DNA from 4 places in the Janthinobacterium sp. 67 genome. Region 2 is predicted to be linked to each of the others. Evidence: predicted binding sites of a transcription regulator. Region 2 holds the regulator's gene; each other region holds the start of a gene.

Region 1 (5,173 bases), 3.9 Mb from region 2:
GCATCACCCAGCGCCGCGCACCCAGGCGTGCCAGCAGTTGCAGGCTGGGGCCATTGAACAGGTTCAGATGGGGACCGGCAACGAAGGACGCGCCCTTTTCCATGCAGTGCACGGCGCCCATGTCATTGGCCTCGACGCCGTAGCGGCCATTGCCCGTGATGCGGCGCAGGGTCGCCAGTTCCGCGCCCGCCTCGATCAGCGCCTGCGTCGACAGCACCACTTCCTTGCCGGCGGCGGCCAGCATGTCGGCGATATCGAGCCAGTCGGCCAGGCGCAGCTCATGCCGGCGCGAGCAGACGGTTTCGCCCAGGTAGACGATATCGACGGCGGTCGCCGCGATCCGCTGGTAAAACTCGAAGACGGTGGCGCGCGGCCAGTAGTACAGCAAGGGGCCCAAAGAGAGTTTTAACATGTCTGTTCCATTATTTTTTAAGTTGCAAAACCGTAGCGAGCGGTTCGCGGCGAGGCCGAGAAGCGCAGCTGTGCTAGAGCACAGCGAGCATCGCAGGCCACGCCCCGGGACGCGCAGTAGGTTTTGCTATTTCCAAGATCTATGGTAGGCACCCAAAGTGTGCTGCTGGCCCTCGGCCAGCTTGTCCATGGACGCCATCCAGGCCGGCTTGACGGCGTAGCGCGCATTGCCTTCACGGCAGGCGTCGATCGCTTCGCGCCACACGCGCGTGACCTGCGCCACGTAGGCGGGGCTGCGCTGGCGTCCTTCGATCTTCACGGCGCGCACGCCCATGGCGATCAGCTGCGGCAGCAGCGCCAGCGTGTTCAGGCTGGCCGGCTCCTCGATCGCGTAATACTCTTCGTCGTTGACTTCGAAACGCCCCTTGCACAGGGTGGGATAGCTGGCGTTTTCGCCCGGTGCGTAGCGGTCGATCAGCACGCCGTTCAGGCGCGATTCGAGGCCGTTCGGCGTTTCCAGCCAGCGCACGGATTTCGCCGGCGAGCACACGCCGTGCGTGTTCGGCGCCTCGCCCGTCGCGTACGACGACAGCGCGCAGCGCCCTTCGACCATCACGCACAGGCTGCCGAAGCCGAAGACTTCGATCTCGACTTCCGTCTTGCTGATCAATTGCTCGACCTGCGCCATCGACAGCACGCGCGGCAGCACGGCGCGGGCGATGCCGAAGTGTTCATGGTAAAAATTGATGGCTTCATAGTTGGTGGCCGAACCCTGCACGGACAGGTGCAGCCGCAGCTGCGGGTGGTGCTGGGCCGCGTAGGCCATCAGGCCCGGATCGGCGACGATCATGGCGTCGATGCCGGCCTGCGCGGCGCGGTCGATGGCGCTGCGCCACACGGCCCAGTTGTGCGGCTGCGGATAGGTATTCAGCGCCAGCAGCACCTTGCGTCCATATTGATGGGCGTAGCGCACGCCCTCGGCGATGGCCTTCTCGTCGAAATTGAGGCCGGCGAAATTGCGCGCATTGGTGGCGTCGCGAAAACCCAGGTAGACGGTGTCGGCACCGTTGTCGATGGCCGCTTTCAGGGCAGGCAGGCTGCCGGCGGGGCAGACCAGTTCCAGCGGTCCGGCCACGCGGGTGGCGGTGGTTGATTCAAGCATCATGATGTTCACAGTCCTGTATCGGCTCAGGGTGCAGACTATAGCCCCGCCCCCGCCGCCCAGTCCTTGACGCAGGTGAAGGAATGCATGCATGGCTGGCGCGCGTTCAACTTGCTTGACCTGGCTGTAAAATGCCCCACTTTTCTCCCTCACCGATTGCCCGCCATGCCCCGCAAACCGCTGCTGATTTTTTTGCTCACCCTGTTCCTCACCGTGCTGCAGGTGCAGTGGGCCGCCCCCGCCGACGGCCATGTCGAAGAAACGCTCTCCGTGCTGTCGCCCGAAGTGCTGGGCGCGTATCCGGGCGTGCTGCTGCTGTTCCTGCAGGCCGTCTTCGCGCGCCGCGCCATGCCCGTGCTGCGCCAGGCCGCCATCTGCACGGGCCTGCTGGCCGTCTACTGGCTGCTGGCCAACTACGTCACGTTCGACGCGCGCGTGGCCAGCTGGAGCACCTTCTCGGCGCGGGAAATCTGGGCGCACGTGCTGCCCGCCTCCGTCATCAGCATCGCCGTCTGCGGCGCCGCTTACCTTGGCCTGAGCGGCTTCCTCCTGCGCCAGGGCGGCGCGAAAAAGTAAACAGCGGCCGCTTTTTTCACCTGCATCAAGGATTCCTCACGCAACTGCACGCGCCCTTTGACGCCACTATATTTAGTAATTAATCTCCATAAAAACACCGCATGTTGTGTTTATTGGAGGTTTCATGACGACAAATGCAGTTTCCCCAACACGCGGCCAGGTCGACGTCGCTGCGTCCATCAATGAATACCTGGACCGGCGCGACTGGCGTGTCAACGCCAACGCCAACCAGGGTTACTCGCTGGGCGGCCTGATACTCAATGTATCGGGCAAGGTCATCGCCAACTACTGGCTGGACCAGGTGTATCCGCCCGAAGTGGGCGCGGCGCACCGCGAAGCGGCGCTGCATATCCACGACCTCGACATGCTGGCCGGCTATTGCGCCGGCTGGTCGCTGCGCACCTTGCTGCACGAAGGCTTGAATGGCGTGCCGGGCAAGATCGAATCGGGCCCGCCCAAGCACATGTCGAGCGCCATCGGCCAGATCGTCAATTTCCTCGGCACCCTGCAAAACGAGTGGGCCGGCGCGCAGGCGTTCAGCTCCTTCGACACCTACATGGCGCCCTACATCCGCAAGGACAGCCTGCGCTACGAAGACGTGCGCCAGTACATGCAGGAACTGATCTTCAACCTCAACGTCCCATCGCGCTGGGGCACACAGACGCCGTTCACCAACCTGACTTTCGACTGGGTCTGCCCGGACGACCTGCGCGAACAGATTCCCGTCATCGCCGGCCAGGAAATGGACTTCAGCTATGGCGATCTGCAGGCGGAAATGGACATGATCAACCGCGCCTACATCGAGATCATGATGGCGGGCGACGCCAAGGGACGCGTATTTACCTTCCCCATCCCCACCTACAACATCACCGAGGATTTCGACTGGCACAGCGAGAACGCGGAGCGCCTGTTCGAAATGACGGCCCGCTACGGCCTGCCCTACTTCCAGAATTTCATCAATTCGGAACTCAAGCCGAACATGATACGTTCCATGTGCTGCCGATTGCAGCTGGACTTGCGCGAACTGCTCAAACGGGGCAATGGCCTGTTCGGTTCCGCCGAGCAGACGGGTTCCCTGGGCGTAGTCACCATCAACTGCGCGCGCCTGGGCCACTTGTGGCGCGGCGACGAGCCAGCCTTGATGGCCGACCTGGACCGCCTGCTGGAGCTGGGCAAGACCAGCCTGGAAATCAAGCGCCGCACCATCGAGGAACTGATGCAGCAAGGTCTGTTCCCGTACACGAAACGCTATCTGGGCACCTTGCGCAATCACTTTTCCACCCTGGGCGTGAACGGCATCAACGAGATGATCCGCAATTTCAGCGGCGACGCTGACGACATCACGACACAGGAAGGCCATGCGCTGGCCGTGCGCCTGCTCGACCACGTGCGTGCGCGCATGCTGCAATTCCAGGAAGAGACGGGCCATATGTACAACCTGGAAGCGACGCCGGCCGAAGGCACGACCTACCGCTTCGCCCGCGAAGACCGCAAGCGCTATCCCGCCATCCTGCAGGCCGGCACCGTCGACAATCCGTATTACACGAACTCGTCGCAACTGCCCGTCGGCCATACGGACGATCCGTTCGAGGCACTGGAATTGCAGGATACGCTGCAGCGCAAGTACACGGGCGGCACGGTGCTGCACCTGTACATGACGGAAGCGCTGTCGGACGCCAACGCCTGCCGCGAACTGGTGAAGCGCGCGCTGAGCCGTTTCTCGCTGCCCTACATCACCGTCACGCCCACGTTTTCCATCTGCCCGCGCCACGGCTACCTGGCCGGCAAACATGAATTCTGTCCCACCTGCGACGCGGAACTGATCGCCCGCAAGCAGTCCGATCTCGCTCACCCACTCAAGGAAACGCCATGAACGCACGTCCCGACTTCACTCCCGCCATCACCCTGCTCGACACGGAACGCCAGCGCTGCGAAATCTGGACGCGCGTGATGGGCTACCACCGCCCCGTCGCCTCGTTCAACATCGGCAAGCAGGGCGAATTCCACGAGCGCCAGTATTTTACGGAAGCGAGCGCCCGCGTGGGCCAGCCCGCCTGCCATGGCGGCTGAACTGAAAGTGGGCGGCCTGACGCCCTTTTCCGCCACCGACTACCCGGGCAAGCTGGCGGCCGTGGTGTTCGTGCAGGGCTGCCCCTGGCGTTGCGGCTATTGCCACAATCCGCATTTGCAGGCGCGCACGCCGGAAGGCGCCATGCCCTGGCAGGACGTCCTGACCTGGCTGCGCCGCCGAACGGGCCTGGTCGACGCCGTCGTCTTCAGCGGCGGCGAAGCGTGCATGGACCCGGCGCTGGCGCGCGCCATGCGGGACGTGAGGGAGCTGGGTTTCGGCGTCGGCCTGCACACGGCCTGCATCTATCCGCAGCGCCTGCAGGAAGTGCTGCCGCTGGTCGACTGGGTCGGTTTCGACATCAAGGCGCCGTTTGCCGACTATCGTCATGTGACCCGCGTGGCCGGCAGCGGCGACCCGGCGCGCGCCTGCCTGGACGCCATCCTCGCCAGCGGCGTCGCCTACGAGTGCCGCACCACCGCCCACCCGGACCTGCTGCCGGACGAGCAGCTGCTGGCCCTGGCCGCCACCCTGGCCGCCAAGGGCGTCGACAACTACGTCCTGCAGCAATTCCGCGCCGAAGGCTGCGCGGATGCGGCGCTGTCCGGCCGCCCCATGCACGGCTATCCATCGGCGCCTGTTCTGGCGCAAATCGGCGCCATGTTTCCCCGTTTTACATTCCGTAACCATGGCAATTGATCCTGCAAGCACATAATTTTGGAAAGCGCCCCAAAATTCCCCGTTCTGCAACGCTGAAATGTCTTGCGTGCTGTAATGTATCAACTGTGCCGCACACCACGCGCAGCCCTTTAGATTCCTCCTACAGCATTACAGATAAGCGTCATCCATGAACGATTTCACCGCAGTCAGTCCAGGCATCCCTTCCACCCACGCCGACATCCTGTACGGCCCGCCGCGACCGGATCTGCTGCGCGAGGAAGTACTGGCCGACCTGC
Region 2 (5,173 bases):
GCGCAGCCAGGCGCGGCCGTTTTCGCTTTCGGCCAGGCTGACGGCCACCACCACTTCGCCGTTCTCGGTAAATTTGATGGCGTTGCCGGCCAGGTTGACGAGAATCTGCTGCAGGCGCTGGGCGTCGCCCACGAGGCGCCGCGGCACGTCGGGCTCGACGGCGATGGCCAGTTCCAGCTCCTTTTCGCCCGCGTTCATCGTCATCGTCGTGGCCAGGGTATTCATGACTTCGTCGAGGTCGAATTCGACGGGCGACAATTCCATGCGGCGCGCCTCGATCTTCGAATAGTCGAGCACGTCATTGAGGATGCCCAGCAGCGACTGGCCCGCCACGCGCACCATGGTCAGATACTTGCGCTGTTCCGTATCGAGCTTGGTATTGCCCAGCAAATACACCATGCCCAGCACGGCATTGAGGGGCGTGCGGATTTCATGGCTCATGTTGGCCACGAAATCGCTCTTCGCGCGGTTGGCCGCCTCGGCCCGGTCGCGCTCCTGCTCCAGCTCGGCCGCGCGCGATTCGAGTTCCTGCTGCAGGCGGTCGCGTTCGCTCATCAGGCCGTTGAACGCTTCCGTCAGTTCGCCGATCTCGTCGCGCTGCCGCACCGGCACGGGGGTGAAACGGCTGCCGCTGGTGCGCAGGGCCAGCAAGGTGTCGCGCAAACGCACCAGCGGCGACAGCAGGCGCACGGTGACCCAGCCCAGAACGGCAGCGGCCAGCAGCGAGGCGAGGATGCTCCACAGCACCAGCCGGTACAGCACGCCGTCGAACGGTTCGAAGGCGTCGTCGACGGGCAGCGAGGCGGCCAGCAGCCAGTTCACCGATTTCAGGCGCTTGAAGCTGTTGACGGCCGTGACGCCGCGGCTGTTGGTGCTGACCATGCTGCCTTCGCCATCTTCCTTCAATAGCTGGGTGGTGGTCGGGTTGGCGTTCGGTTGGCGCGGCTGCAACAAGCGGCTGGTATCGGGGTACAGCACGTAGCGCGGCACGGCGCCGCGCGTGAGGATGAAGTAATAGCCGCTCTTGCCGATCTTTTCCGTGCGCAGACGTCCCAGCAGATTGTCCTTGTACAGGCGCAGCACGCCGATCACCACGCCGGCCACCTGGCCATCGGCGGCCAGCACGGGCGCCACCATCTGCACGATGGGCATGCCGCTCGACTTGCCCAGCATGGGTTCCGTGATCATGGGCTGGCGCGTGCGCAGGACGGTCTGGAAATACTCGCGTTCGGCGACGTTGATGCCGGCGCGCCCCGCCACTTCCGGCATGTCGGCCACGACAGCGCCCTGCGCATCGAGCACCAGCACGTCGTCGAACAGCACCAGCATCGAGCGGCGCGAATAGTATTCGCGTAATTGGGCCGGCTGGGCGATCAATTCCGGCGGCTGCTGCCTGGCCGTCAGGGTGACGATCTGCAGCAGCATGCCCAGTTTGTCGTCGAGCTCGGCTGCGGTGCGGCTGATCAGGGAAGACTGCTGGCTCAGCAGTACTCGCGTGAAGTCGTCGCGCATGTGCCGCACCTGGATCATGGTGACCAGCGCGATCATGGCGATCGAGGTCAGGCTGGTGGCCAGCGCGACTTTTGCTTTGATGCCGAGAGGCTTCATGATTTCCTTTTCAGTACCGGGCGGCACAGGCGGCAGATAATGCTGTTAGGAATTTTCCTATCAATACATCAACTTGGCAAGCGGCACCGCGCAAATGCCCCTCCTCGCATGGGCTTGTGACGATGTTGCCATATAATTAAAGGCTGGACGTCGTTTATTCGCCGAAATTACCGTGAAATTGGCACACGGCAACCCTGTATGCAGTAAACTTGTTGTTGCATTTTCTAAAAGGTACCGACATGACTGAAGCGCTACTCACTCCAACCTTGCCCACAGTAACCGTGGAAGCGTTGCGTGCGCGATGCTCGACCTGCAGCATGCATCAATTGTGCCTGCCGATGGGCCTCGATGTGGGCGACATGGACAGGCTGGACCAGATCATCGGCCGCCGCCGCAAGATCGTGCGCGGCGCCTCGCTGTTCCGCATCGGCGACTCGTTCCAGAACCTGTACGCGATCCGCCTGGGACACTTCAAGACCTATCAGATCAATCCCGGTGGCGAAGAGCAGGTGACGGGTTTCCAGATGGCCGGCGAACTGCTGGGCATGGACGCCATCAGCGCCGACCGCCACCACTGTAATGCGGTGGCGCTGGAAGACAGCGAAGTGTGTGAAATCCCGTTTTCCAGCCTGGAACAATTGCTGGGCAATATGCCGACCCTGCTGCGTCATTTCCACCGCATGATGAGCCAGGAAATCACGCGCGAGCAAAGTGTCATGCTGTTGCTTGGCAATATGCAGGCGACGCAGCGTTTTGCCGCCTTCATCGTCAACCTGGCGTCGCGCTACGAGGCGCGCGGCTATTCGGGCAGCAATTTCCAGCTGCGCATGTCGCGCGAGGAAATCGGCAACTACCTGGGCCTGACCATCGAGAGCGTCAGCCGTTTATTGTCGAAATTCAAGAAGGAAGGCTGGCTGCGCGTGTCGAACCGCGAGATCGAGATCTTGCAGCCTGCCAAGCTGAAAGCCATTACGGCAGGCACGGACGTCTGTAAATAAGCTTTATAGCTCTTCATCCGCGCGCAGCGCGATGCTGCGTTGCACGGGCCAGGTCCATATGCCGGACAGGCGCCACTCGCGCTTGTCGTTTTCCACCAGCACCTGCCAGCGGCTGCGTTCGAGCATCGGCAGGGCGACCGAGAAATTGCCGGCCGCATCGGGCTGCACCAGCAGCTTGATATCCTTTTCCGGCAGGGTCGCATGCGCCAGGTGCAGCAGCAAAGGAGCCTGATAGGCCTTGCCGAAGCTGTGCACGGAACCGCTCAGGCGCGCCTGCGCCACGTCGTATGACAGGCTCGTATCCATGGCCAGGTCGCTGGCGATCGTGTCGCGCTTCAAATCCTGGTTGATCGCCTTGCCTTGCTTGTAATAATCGCCCACCACCAGCGCGTCGGGCTGCGTAAACGCGATATAGCCCATGAAGCTGCCGACGACCACGGACAGGCCGGGGCCGATCATCAGCAGCCATGGCCAGCGGTGCTTGTACCACGGGGCAACGGGGGCTTGCAGTTTCAGACTGTCGGACATTTTGTTCTCCTTGGGGGCAGACCCTTTGGGTCTGACCCCAGCTTTTGCTTCTGGGTTGAAAATACAGTAAACCTACCGCATGTTGAATGCTACCCCTACGGCGAAATACCGGGGTCGGACCCAGAGGGGCCGACCCCGAATCAACATCACCGCGGCACGATGAAGACCGCGCTTTCGCGCACGTGCAGCGACGGGTCGTCCAGCGATTGCAATTCGATCGCAATCTTGTTCGAGCCCTTCTCGCCCACGCCGTGCGGCACGCGCAGGCGGATCGGCCAGCCCAGCGTTTCCGTCGGCTGCAAGGTCACTTCTTCGCGCGTCAGCAAGGTCAGGCCCGGCAAGCCGGAAGCGCTGATCTTGAAATGCTGGCTTTGCTCGGACGTGTTCATGATCTGCAGGCGGTAGACGTTTTCGATCATGCCGTCTTCCACTTCGCGTCCCATCGAACCGCGGTCGCGGATCACGTCCATTTTCAGGGGCGTGCGCAGGGCCAGCGAGGTACATACGGCGATGATGATCAGGGCCAGGATGGACGTGTAGATCAGCACGCGCGGGCGCATGGCGCGCTGGCGGATCTGCTTCGAATTGAAGTTGTTTTCCATCGCATGGTCGGTGCTGTAGCGTATCAGGCCACGCGGCCGCTCGACCTTGTCCATCACGCTGTTGCAGGCATCGACACAGGCGGCGCAGCCGATGCATTCATACTGCAGGCCGTTGCGGATATCGATGCCGGTCGGACACACCTGCACGCACAGGGTGCAATCGATGCAGTCGCCCAGCTTGTCGTTGTTGCCGGCCTTCTTGCTCATGGCGCCGCGTGGTTCGCCGCGCTTGGCATCGTAGGTGATGATCAGGGTGTCCTGGTCGAACATGGCGCTCTGGAAGCGCGCGTAGGGGCACATGTATTTGCACACCTGTTCGCGCAGCCAGCCCGCGTTGCCGTAAGTTGCCAGGCTGTAGAACAAGACCCAGAACCATTCCCAGGGACCGAAATTGAGGGTGGTCACCTCGCGCGCCAGTTCCTTGATCGGCGTGAAGTAGCCGACAAAGGTAAAGCCCGTCCACAGGGCGATGGCGCCCCATACCAGGTGCTTGGCCGTCTTCTTGAAGGCCTTGCGCACGGACGGGCCCTGCCTGTCGAGGGCCATGCGCGCGCTGCGCGTGCCCTCGATGCGGCGTTCGACCCACAGAAAGATTTCCGTGTATACCGTTTGCGGGCAAGAAAACCCGCACCACACCCGCCCGGCAATGGCCGTGACGAGGAACAACAAATACGCACAGATGATCAGCAGGGCCGCCAGATAGATGAAATCCTGGGGCCACAGCACGACGCCGAAAATGTAGAACTTGCGCGTGGTCAAGTCGAACAGCAGGGCTTGCCTGCCGTTCCAGGTCAACCACGGCAAGCCGTAGAACGCCAGCTGGGTAAGCCATACGCATACCCATCGCCAGGTAGCGTAGCGTCCTTTGGCCTCGCGAGGGTAGATCTGCTCGCGGGCCGCATACATCTTGATGACTTGAGGTTCCATTACATCATTTCACGGGCGTCGGGGAATTCGACAGGCTCCAGACATACGCCGACAGCACGTGTACCTTGGATTCGCCGAGGAAATCGCTGAAGGCCGGCATGGTGTTGTTGCGTCCCTTGCGTACGGTTTCCATGATGGTATCGGCGCTGCCGCCGTACAGCCAGGTCTTGTCCGTCAGGTTCGGTGCGCCCAGCATCTGGTTGCCCTTCGCATCGGCGCCGTGACAGGCCATGCAGGCGCCGAACTTGGCCTTGCCCAGCACGGACTTGACGGGGTCCGAGGTGGAACCGGACAGGCTCAGCACATAATGGGCCACGTTCTCGACATCCGCTTCGGAGCCCAGGGCGGCGCCCATCGGCGGCATCTGGCCATTGCGGCCGTGCAGGATGGTGGTCTTGATGATGTCGGGTTCGCCGCCATACAGCCAGTCCTTGTCCGTCAGGTTGGGGAAGCCCTTGTTGCCGCGCGCATCCGAACCGTGGCATTGCGCGCAGTAGGTCAGGAACAGAC
Region 3 (5,173 bases), 1.3 Mb from region 2:
CAAACGATAGCCTGAGCCTGGGCATCGCCGTGGCCCTGATGGGTGCGCCGCGCGCCGTGCTCATCTTGTTGGGCGGCACCGTCGCCGACCTTTACTCGCCCCGGCGCGTGCTGCTGCTGAGTAAATATGCGAACGCCGCCATCCTGCTGGCGCTGTCCGGCCTGCTGATGCTGGACCAGGCCAGCCTGGCGCTCGCGTATGCGGCCGCGCTGGCGCTGGGTATCGCGTCCGCCTTCGCCATTCCCGCCGGCACGGCCATCGTGCCGCAAGCCGTGCCGCTGCAAACACTGCAGACGGCCAACAGCCTGCAGATGGGCGCACGACAGCTGTCCTTGCTGGCCGGCCCCTTGCTGGCGGCGCTCGTGCTCGGCGCCCACGATGGCGGGCAACAAACCGGCATGGCGGCGCTGGCCGCCGCCTTTGCCATCGATGCGCTGACGTTTCTGTTTTCCGCCTGGACCTTGCGGCAAGTCAGCCTGCGGCCACCGGCGGCCGCGGCGGCGCAGGGCATGTGGCGCGACATGGCGGCGGGCCTGGCCATGGTGTGGCGCGACATGGCCTTGCGCAGCTGCTATGCCTACTGGGCCGTGGTGGCCTTCTTCGTCATGGGTCCGTTGCAAGTGGCCTTGCCCGTGCTGGCCAGCGAACGCCTGCACGGCGCCCCGGCGCTCGGTTTATTGATGGGCACGCACGGCGCCGGCACCCTGGCCGGCATGCTGGCGTCCAGCCTGGGCGGCGCCTGGCTGCGCCGCCGCTTCGGCGCCGCCCTGCTGCTCGTCGATGCGGTCGTGGGCTTGCTGCTGATGGCGCTGGGCCAAATCGATACCGCCTGGCAGGGCGCGGCCTTGCTGGCCGTCACGGGATTGCTGGGCGGCTACGTGCAGGTGGCCATCTTTACGTGGATACAGCGGCGCGTGGCGCCCGCCATGCTGGGCCGGGCGATGGCCGTGTTCATGGGCATCTTCCTGGGATTGGCGCCCCTGTCGGCGGCGGCCACGGGCGCGCTGCTGCGCCACCTGAGCGTGGGCGAACTGTTCTGCGCCGGGGGCGCCCTGCTGCTGGCCGCCGCCATCGCCGCCGCCCTGTGCACGGATATTGCGCGCATCGCAAGCACCGACCACGTCACCCAAACTTGAGGAAACCACACCATGGATAAAACACAGCAAGCCGCCCTGAAGGCAGCTTACCGGCAACAAGCGCCCGCGCTGGGCATCATCGCGCTGCGACATGTGCCCAGCGGATGCACCCTGCTCGAACGCAGCCGCAACGCGCCCGGCGCGCTGAACCGCCACCGCTTCGAACTCGCGCTGGGCTCGCACCGCAATGCGCGCCTGCAGGCGGACTGGCGGCGCGACGGCGAGGCGGCTTTCCGCTTCGACATCATCGACACCGTCATGCCATCGGCCGATCCCGCTTTCGATGCGGATGCCGAGCTGGATGCCCTGCTGGCACTGCACCTGGAACAACTGCAGGAGCGGGGGCAGCCACGCTATTGAGCGCCCATGCTTTACACTTGCGCACTCACGCACCACGCAGCAAATGAAAAGGACGTCATGACCGATCACACTTCCCCGCCGCCGGACGGCGGCAGCGCGCTGGACTTTTGCCTGCGCCTGGCGCGCGCCCAGGCCATGCTGGTGCGCCGCTTCGACAGCACCCTGGGCAATCTGCATGGCCTGAGCTTTGGCGATTATCAATTGCTGTACCACTTGCAGCGGGCGCCCGGCGGACGCCTGCGCCGCATCGACCTGGCCGAGCGCCTGGCGCTGACGGCCTCGGGCATCACGCGCTCGCTGATGCCGCTGGAAAAAATCGGCCTCGTGGCGCGCCAGGCCGATGCGCGCGATGCCCGCGTCGGCTACGCCGCCATCACCGAGGCGGGACTGGCATTGCTGGCGCACGCGAATACGACGGCGCAGGCGCTGGGCCAGGAATTGCTGGGCAATGCCAGCGCGGAACAGCTGGCGCCCCTGTCCCTGCTATTGAACGGCATCGCCGGCAACCTGCCTGGCCAGGCCTGACGTTTACACCAGCGCCAGCTTGCGCAAACGCCGCGTCGATGGCCAGCGCGCCATGCTCGTCTCGTCGCGGATCGCGGCGCAGGCGGCCAGCACTCTGGCGCACTCGTCCTCGCGCAAGCCCGCATTCAGGGTCAGCCGCACCAGCGAACGGTTTTTCGGCGTGGCTGGCGCGCAGAACACGGCGCCATAAATGCCATGCCGTTCCAGCGCCTTGCGCAAAATTAAGGTATCGGGTTCGCTGCCCGCTTCCAGCGCGATGATCTGCTCGGTCCCGTCGCTGACGTTGTAGCCCAGATCCATCAGTCCCTGGCGCAGCTGCACGCTGTGGCGGCGCAAGGCGGCGCGGCGGACGTCGGCGACGCGGATGAAGTCGAGCGCCGCATCGAACCACGCCAGCTCGTGTTCGAGCAGGCAGGAGCTGAAGATGGCGGGCCGCGAGGCGGACAAAAAATACCCCTTGAAGCGGGCCGAACAGGTGATCAGCCCGGCCCGCCCCGCAAACGCCTTGGCCAGCGACGCCGTGCGGAAATGCACGCGCTCGGCCAGGCCCAGCTCCACCACCAGGCCCGCGCCCTGCGGGCCGTGGGTGCCCAGCGAGTGCGACTCGTCGACGATCAGCATGCTGCCGCTGCGCTCGGCGATGTCCACCATCTCCAGCAGCGGCGCCACGCTGCCATTCGTGCTGTACAGCGCATCGACGACGATGATGCCGGGGCCATGCTTGTCGAGCTGGCGCTGCAAATGGGCGCCATCGTTGTGCAGAAAAGCAACAGGCACGGCTTGCGCCGATTGCACGCCCTCCCACAGCGACGCATGGGCCTGCATGTCGAGGTACACGGGGATGCCGGGCCCGGCCAGGCTTTGCAGCAAGCCCACGTTGGCGGCCCAGCCCGACTGCGCCAGCACGCACGCTTCGCTGCCCAGATAGTCCGCGAATTTTTGTTCGAGCCGGTGCTGGCGGCTGCCTTCCTGCAGGAATACGGACGACATCAGCATCGCGCCGCCGCCCTGCAAGACGCGCGCCTGGGCCGCCAGCAGGGCCGCCTCGCCGGCGATGTTCAGGTAATCATTACCTGCCAGCATGACCGCACGGGCTGGCATGGCTTGCCATTCATGCAAGTGCTGGCCGCCGAGCAGCTTTTCAATGCGCTCGACGTAATGTTCATCCATGCGCGCACACACAAAGGCGGGCATCATTTGTTCGGCGCGGACGGCGGGGGATTGCAGGGGGGAAATGGCGTTTAACATAAGAACTCCTGATTGGTTGCGAGGGAACTACCGCGTCCAACATGCGCGAGCCATCCGGCAAGTGTTTGATACAGCTCAACAGTTATGTCGATATTGTGCAGATACAGAGGGAACCCGCCGATCATGGTGTATTGACCCGCCTCAACGAACACGCCCCCCTGACCATGATGCATGCGCAGTCCCCTTCCGGAAAACAGTGGCAAGGCAAGCTGCTCCAGCCTTTCCTGCATTTCCACGACGCCATCGAACACACGCCCGCGCGGCGCGCCCAGGTGCGTACGCTGGCGCTCATCGGTGCGCTGGGCATGCCCCTGTACTACGCGCTATGGCATTATTTCTTTCCACAAGAATACGAATCGCCGCTGCTGCGCACCGTGGCGGCCCTGCTGTTCCTGCCCGCGCTATGGCCTGACCGCTTCAGCAATACCTGGTTCAGCGTCTACCTGTTCCTGGGACTGACCTTTGAACTGCCGTTTTTCTTCACGTACATGTTCCTGATGAATCACGCCTCGCCCATGTGGATGCATTCGCTGCTGGTGGCGCTGGTCGTGCTGTTTCATTTCGATACGCGCATCGCCATGCTGGCCTACCTGAGCGGCACCTTGCTGGCCTGCCTGACGTTTGCCGTGGCCGGCGATCCCGCCTTCCTGCTCAACCGAGACGTCTTGGAACAATTGCCCGTGCACTGGTTCACGATTGCCGTGCTATCCGTGGTCAAGGTGGGGCGCAACGTGGGCGCGCAAGAGAAACTGGCAGGGCTGGCGGCCGGACTGGGCAGCGTGGCGCACGAATTGCGCACACCCCTCGTCAGCGTCGAGGCGAATGTGCGCGGGCTGCAGCGCAACCTGCAAGGCCAGCCGCCGGACGCTGCCAGCCGGGAAGCGCTGGCGCGCATCCAGTTCGAAGTGCGGCACATGCACCACATGATCGACCTGTTCCTGCTCAGCGCCAGCGCCGTCAACCGCAAGCTCGAAGCCAACGAAGCCGTGGCCATGCACGACAGCGTGGCGGCCGTGCTGCGCCGCTATCCGTTTACCAGCACGGCCCAGCGCGACATCGTCAAGGTCGACGTGCGCGCCGATTTCACGTTTCCCGGCCAGTCGGAACTGTGCGTGGTGATCCTGCTGAACCTGCTGCGCAATGCCTTGAAAAGCATCCACCGCGCCGGCAAGGGGCGCGTGCGCATCATCATCGATGGCGCCCATCCCGTGCCGCGCGTGCTGTTCATCGACACGGGCTGCGGCATCGCCACCAGCCGCCTGCCGCTGATCTTCGACCGCTTCTATTCCTATCCCTCGCACAACGGCAGCGGCATCGGCCTGGCCCTGTGCCGGCAAATCATGCAAGCCTGGCAGGCGCGCATCCGCTGCGTCGCGCGCGAAGGCGCCTACGCCATCTTCGTGCTGGAATTTCCCCAGCCCCTGCCCGTGCCCACGCACAGCCGTTTTCCATCCATCCACCGCGCGAGGTGACGCATGCAACTGCCCGTCTACACACATCCGACCCTGACCGTATTGATCGACGACAGCGATTCCTTCCTGAAAAGCCTGGCGTTCCAGCTCGATCCCTGCCTGGCGCGCAAGACGTTCCACGACACGAGCAGCGCGCTGCACTGGCTGCGCCAGAGCACGCAGCCGGGCGAGACGCCCCTGCACGTCAACTTCGACACGCAAAACCTGCCGCCCGACCAGTGCAACGTGGCGCTCGACATCGAACGCATCTGGCGCATCAGCGGCCAGGCGCAGCGCTTTGCCATGCCCTCCGTGCTGGTGGTCGATTATTCGATGCCGCAGATGAATGGCCTGGAATTCTGCCAGGCCGTGCGCGACCTGCCGTGCAAGAAGATTTTATTTACGGGGGCGGCCGATGAAAAGGTGGCCGTGACGGCCTTCAACCGGGGCTTG
Region 4 (5,173 bases), 3.1 Mb from region 2:
TTCCATGGCGATGCTCATGGCCAGGTTGATGGCGCAGTAGGTCTTGCCTTCGCCGGGCATGGCGCTGGTGACGACGATCAGGTTGCCGTGGCGGATGGCGTCGCTGCCGCTGGCGCGCGCCTGGCGCAGCAGCGGGCGCTTGATGATGCGGAAATCCTCGGCCACGGCGCTGCGCCCGCCATCGTGCGTGAGCATGCCTTGCTCGCTCAGCCGGGCCAGGTTCAGGGGACGATACTGGGGCGAGCGGGTCGCGTCCGTACCATCCGCACCGTCCACTCCATAAGGCACACTGGTCTCGGCCACGCCGAGGATGGTAGGTTCCTGCTTGCCGCTGTCCATGCTGTTCATCGTCGCTCCTTGGTGGATCTAGAATTTCAGCAGCGCGGCCGTCATGACCCCGCCGTACAGCACGAACAGGCTGCCCAGGCAGGCGCCGAAGCCGTAACGGGCGCGGCGGCGGCGCACCTGCTGCAGCGGCGTCCAGTTCATCGATACCGTGCCCAGCACGTTCAAGCCCGTGGCGTCGCGCAGTTCGGCGGGGCTGAGGAAGGTGGGGCGCACCTGGCTGATGAGCAAGGCCGTGGCGACGCCGGCCACCAGGGCCGCACCCAGCGCCGCGGAAAACAGCAGCGGGCGGTTCGGGCCGACGGGCGCATATTGCACCGTGGGCGGGTCGATGATCTTGAAGGCCATCATCTCGGTGGTGGAACTGAGTTCGCCCGACAGCTTGGCCGCTTCGCGCCGTCCGATCAGCTTTTCATAGTTTTCCTTGTTGATGATGTAGTCGCGGTTCAGCTGCGCCAGCTGCGATTCCACCTCGGGCACGGCGTTGCTTTGGGCCAGCAGGCGTTCGTTGCGCGCGTTGTATTCCTGCACGCGGGCGCGGATGGCGGCCACCTTGGCGTCCGCATCCGTCAGCGCCACCTTCAGCTGCTGCAGCATGGGGCTGTAGTTCTTGCCCGGGTCGCCGGACGCCGTCTTCAGCTTGCTTTCCTCGATCTTGCGTTCTTCCAGCTGGGCCACCAGGCGCTTCGAGGCGATGATGTCGGGATGCAATTCCGTATATTGCATGCGCAGGCTGTCGAGGTTTTTGTTGATCGACGCGATGCGCTCGTCAAGCTCGGGATTCGTGATGGAGGCCGCGTTCGGCTCCATGTCGAGCACGGGTTCGTCGCCCTCGATCTGGCTCTGGATGGCCTTGCGCGCCTGTTCGGCCTCGACCAGTTCCAGCTTGGCATTGTTCAGGCTGTCGGACGACATCAGCAGCTGGCTGCCGTAGTCGATGCCCTGGCGCGGCAGCAGCAGGTTGTTGCGGATCTTGAATTCCTTCACCAGGTTTTCCGCCGCGCTCAGCTTGTCTTCGTAATTCTTGATCTGCTCGTCGATGAATTGCACGGCCTTCTGCGAATCGCCCTTCTTGCCCTGGAAACTGCCTTCGACAAAGATGGTCAGCAGGCTTTGCACGACGTCGCGCACCAGCTTGGGATCGCGCCCGCTGTAGCTGATGGTGTAGATGTCATAGGCGTTGGTGCCGGTGATCTTGATGCGGCTCATCAATTCGTCCAGCTGGGCCTCGTGCTCGCGCACGGTCTTCGAGTCCAGGTCGAGGTCGACCATGCGCATGACCCGCTCCACGTTGGGGCGGCTGAGCAGGGTGCGGCTCATGATGGCCACCTGCTGTTCCGTGTTCGGCACGCTGGTCATGCCGGCCATCAGCGGCTTGAGGATGGTTTGCGTATCGACAAACACGCGCGCCGACGTCTGGAAGTCGTCGGGCAGGGTGATCACCTTGATGAAGCCGACGATGGCCACCAGCCACGCCACCAGCACCGCATGCCAGCGGTATTTCCAGATGCCTTTCAGGCTGGAAAGCAGTTGCTGTATCAATTCTTCCATGTCGCTTCCTTCAGGTGACGATGCTGCACGGTAGATGGGCTGGCGGCGCGGACAACGACGGCGTCTTGCAAGAAATACTTGCTTGTTGAGTAAGCAAAGTATAGGGCGGCTGCGGAGCAAGATTTCCCAAGATGATTGCTTCTTGATACGCCTCAAGGTTCCCTTGCCGCGTTTTAATAATCATAGGAAGTTCGCGGCCCAGGCTGGTTCTGCGGGGCCGGCCATGGATGCGCCACCGACTCGAAGAGGCTCCGCATGAATCCGTTTCGCCGTGCATTTTTCTGCAATACGCTGGGCCTGGCAGCCGCTGCCAGCCTGCTGGGTGCCTGCCGCACCTCCCTTCCGCTGGCTCCGTCCGACGACAGCGCCCCCATGCACGACTACATGATCGGGCCGGGCGACTCCGTCAACATCATCGTCTGGCGCAATCCCGAAGTGTCGCTGACGGTAGCCGTGCGGCCCGATGGCAAGATCACCACGCCGCTGGTCGAGGATTTGCCCGCCAGCGGCAAGACGTCGACCCAGCTGGCGCGCGACATCGAGCAAGCCTTGAGCAAGTTCATCCAGCAACCCGTGGTGACCGTCATCGTTACCAATTTCTCGGGGCCGTATGGCGAGCAGATCCGGGTGATCGGCGAAGCTGCCAAGCCGCAGGCGTTGCCGTACCGGCAGGGCATGTCGCTGATGGACGTGCTGATCGCGGTGGGCGGCATTACCGATTTCGCGGCAGGCAACAAGGCCAGCATCATCCGCATGCGCGAAGGCAACCAGCAGCAGCTGCGCGTGCGCCTCAACGATCTGTTGAAAGACGGCGATATTTCCGCCAACGTCATGATGCGGCCGGGCGACGTGTTATTGATACCGGAAAGCTTTTTTTAACAGCGGTCTCGGCAATATCAAAATGCAATTTATATTTGTCATTTTGTACTTGCAAGCAAATTTCAACGTGTAATTTTGCCATCTAAAGGCGAATTTCTTCTGTTTTTTTGACTGTTGGTGGGAACTTCTTCAGTTCTCGTCTTGTCACAAGGCATTGGCTTCAGTCCGTCTCAACGGCGGCCGATGAACGTGAGGACACGATGAGCTTTGAAGATGAACCTATTATTTCCTTCGACACGCCAGGCAGTTTCAGCGACCTGGTGGTGGGCGAGGGGCAGATCGACCCGGCCATGGAGCACGAGCTCGACCTGCAGCGCTTTCATATCCGCATGGCCAATTCGCGTGGCCGGCGCGAAGCGGCCAGCTTGCTGATCCGCAAGATGTACGGCTGGCGCGGTTATGCCGTCGATCCCGCCACGGCGCACGCGCTGAATAAAATCACGCTGTTTGCGGAAACGGCGGGCACCACCGTCGGCACCATGACCTTGTGCCTCGACAATGACGAGACGGGCTTGCCCGCCGATGAAAACTTCCGCGACAAGCTCGACGTCCTGCGCGAGCAGGGCCGGCGCCTGTGCGAACCGTCGCGCCTGGCCATCGACAAGGGCGTGAGCAAGCGCGTGTTTGCGGCGCTGATTCATATCTCTTATATCTATGCCCACAATATTCACGGCTTTACGGATTACGTAATCGAAGTCAACCCGCGCCATGTGGTGTTTTACAAGCGCATGCTGGGTTTCCAGGATTTCGGCGGCGAGCGCGAGTGCACCCGCGTGGGGGCGCCGGCCGTGCTGCTGCGACTGGACCTCGATTACATGGGGGCCCAGATCCGCAAATACGGTGGCCTGATGGAACAGCATGGGGGTGAACGGTCGTTTTACCCCTTTTTTTTTCCTACATGGGATGAGCCCGGTATTACCGACAGGCTGAGGCAGGGGCGCAACTGATTATTCATTTATTTTTCAGCAAGATCGCCTGCATGTGGCTGCCCGGAATCGCGTAAGTGATGCCGCTGGGCGCGCTGATGGCCGCCTCTTTGAGGCCCTTGACGTACACCATGTTGACGATGCCGTAGACGAGACCGGTCTCGGGATCGAACAAGGGGCTGCCGCTGCTGCCCGGATACGCCGTCGCGTCCAGCTGGAACACGGTGTACGGCGCCTTTTGCAGCTGCGCCAGGCGCCGCACGTCGAGACGCTGCGCGTTTTCGCTGGGCATGACCACCGGTGTCAGCGATGACACGGTGGCGCGGTGGGTCACGTGGTGCAAACCGAGCAAGGTACCCAGCGGAAACCCCGTAAACGCCATGGCCTGGCCTTCGCGCACCGTGGCCGCGTCGCCCAGCGCCAGGGCGGGTAGCGGCGCGCCCGCCAGGCGCAGCAGGGCCAGGTCGTGTTCCGTGTCGACCGCCTGGACCTTGGCAGGACGAAATTGCGCGGCCTCGCCCTGGCCCGTGAGTATGCCGATGACTTCGTTCGGATTGGCATCGATCAGTTTCTGTATCACATGGGCGCAAGTGAGCACGCTCAAGCCATCGCCCGCCACGAAGCCCGTGCCGATGAAATTCATGGGCGGCGTGCGTGTCTTTTGCAGGCTGCCCACGCCGACGATCGACGGTTTGACGCGTGCGATGACTTGCGCCAAGGTATCGTCGGCGTGGCACGGCGCGCCAGCCAGGAGCAGGGCCAGGCAGGACAGCAGGGCGGAGGACAAGAATTTCATGGCGGCGCACTTTCAACGGTAGGAGGTGGCACGGGCTGCAACAGCGCGCGCAGCAGCATCAGATAGCACAGCAGGGCGATGCGCGGTACGTCGAGCAGGCTGTCGAACAGGCCGACGACGAGAAAACCCAGCAGGGCGGCGGCGCAGGCCAGCGCGCCGGAATCGCCGCGCGCGGCCTGGCGCAGCAGACGCATACCGGCCAGTACCAGCAGGGCCAGCATCGACAAGGCACCGCACCAGCCCGTTTCTATCAGCAAATGCAGGGCCATGCTCTTGACGTGCCATGGCAAGTGATGGTGGTCGCTGCTGAAAAACCAGTAATTATTGGCTTGCGTAAAGCCCCCGTTGGCGATCAATTCCTCGCCGCCGGGTGCGCGCAAGCTCAGATTATCGACGTCGAGCACGGACGACGTGGCCGTGCCGCTGGCCGCCAGTTCCAGCTGCACGGGCGGACGCAGCAGCCAGGCACCCGCACCCAGCCAGGCGCTGTCGAACGGTACTTCATAGTGCTGCCATCCCTCCGGCGGGTTGCCAGGCGGCGGCGGGCGCAGGCGCAGCGGGACATTCACGCAGCCCTGGGCATACAGCAGTTGCCGCTGGCACAGGCGCGCCAGCAGCACGGGCATGGGTCCCGCTCGCCGCACGCCGAGCGCCAGGGTGTAGCGCGTGGACGGCT

The links. Region 2 encodes FNR, which switches genes on or off when oxygen is low (the NO sensors DNR and NnrR bind a similar motif). Its sites were predicted from a motif close to TTGATNNNNATCAA; they were not measured.
Region 1: a site for FNR is predicted at 1,640-1,653, ahead of ubiU (ubiquinone anaerobic biosynthesis protein UbiU). Genes of this name have one in related genera too.
Region 3: a site for FNR is predicted at 3,335-3,348, ahead of cqsA (alpha-hydroxyketone-type quorum-sensing autoinducer synthase). Genes of this name have one in related genera too.
Region 4: a site for FNR is predicted at 2,039-2,052, ahead of CLU90_RS04470 (XrtA system polysaccharide chain length determinant). Genes of this name have one in related genera too.

What each region holds. Positions count from the first base shown of each region.
Region 1 covers NZ_PGES01000001.1:225,507-230,679, reverse strand. Annotated here, with positions in the region: gene ubiV (ubiquinone anaerobic biosynthesis protein UbiV) at 1-412, opposite strand, end outside; gene ubiU (ubiquinone anaerobic biosynthesis protein UbiU) at 539-1,576, opposite strand; gene CLU90_RS01010 (hypothetical protein) at 1,739-2,149, shown strand; gene CLU90_RS01005 (ribonucleoside triphosphate reductase) at 2,274-4,022, shown strand; gene nrdD (anaerobic ribonucleoside-triphosphate reductase) at 4,019-4,219, shown strand; gene CLU90_RS00995 (anaerobic ribonucleoside-triphosphate reductase activating protein) at 4,209-4,916, shown strand; gene CLU90_RS00990 (Pls/PosA family non-ribosomal peptide synthetase) at 5,065-5,173, shown strand, end outside.
Region 2 covers NZ_PGES01000001.1:4,121,867-4,127,039, reverse strand. Annotated here, with positions in the region: gene CLU90_RS18455 (response regulator) at 1-1,608, opposite strand, end outside; gene fnr (fumarate/nitrate reduction transcriptional regulator Fnr) at 1,848-2,606, shown strand; gene CLU90_RS18445 (FixH family protein) at 2,610-3,134, opposite strand; gene ccoG (cytochrome c oxidase accessory protein CcoG) at 3,281-4,663, opposite strand; gene ccoP (cytochrome-c oxidase, cbb3-type subunit III) at 4,668-5,173, opposite strand, start outside.
Region 3 covers NZ_PGES01000001.1:2,798,545-2,803,717, forward strand. Annotated here, with positions in the region: gene CLU90_RS12580 (MFS transporter) at 1-1,136, shown strand, start outside; gene CLU90_RS12585 (GIY-YIG nuclease family protein) at 1,149-1,496, shown strand; gene CLU90_RS12590 (MarR family winged helix-turn-helix transcriptional regulator) at 1,554-2,021, shown strand; gene cqsA (alpha-hydroxyketone-type quorum-sensing autoinducer synthase) at 2,025-3,269, opposite strand; gene CLU90_RS12600 (sensor histidine kinase) at 3,401-4,741, shown strand; gene CLU90_RS12605 (response regulator) at 4,745-5,173, shown strand, end outside.
Region 4 covers NZ_PGES01000001.1:1,015,749-1,020,921, forward strand. Annotated here, with positions in the region: gene CLU90_RS04465 (XrtA-associated tyrosine autokinase) at 1-348, opposite strand, end outside; gene CLU90_RS04470 (XrtA system polysaccharide chain length determinant) at 367-1,896, opposite strand; gene CLU90_RS04475 (XrtA/PEP-CTERM system exopolysaccharide export protein) at 2,152-2,775, shown strand; gene CLU90_RS04480 (N-acyl amino acid synthase FeeM domain-containing protein) at 2,976-3,722, shown strand; gene CLU90_RS04485 (S1 family peptidase) at 3,727-4,497, opposite strand; gene CLU90_RS04490 (hypothetical protein) at 4,494-5,173, opposite strand, start outside.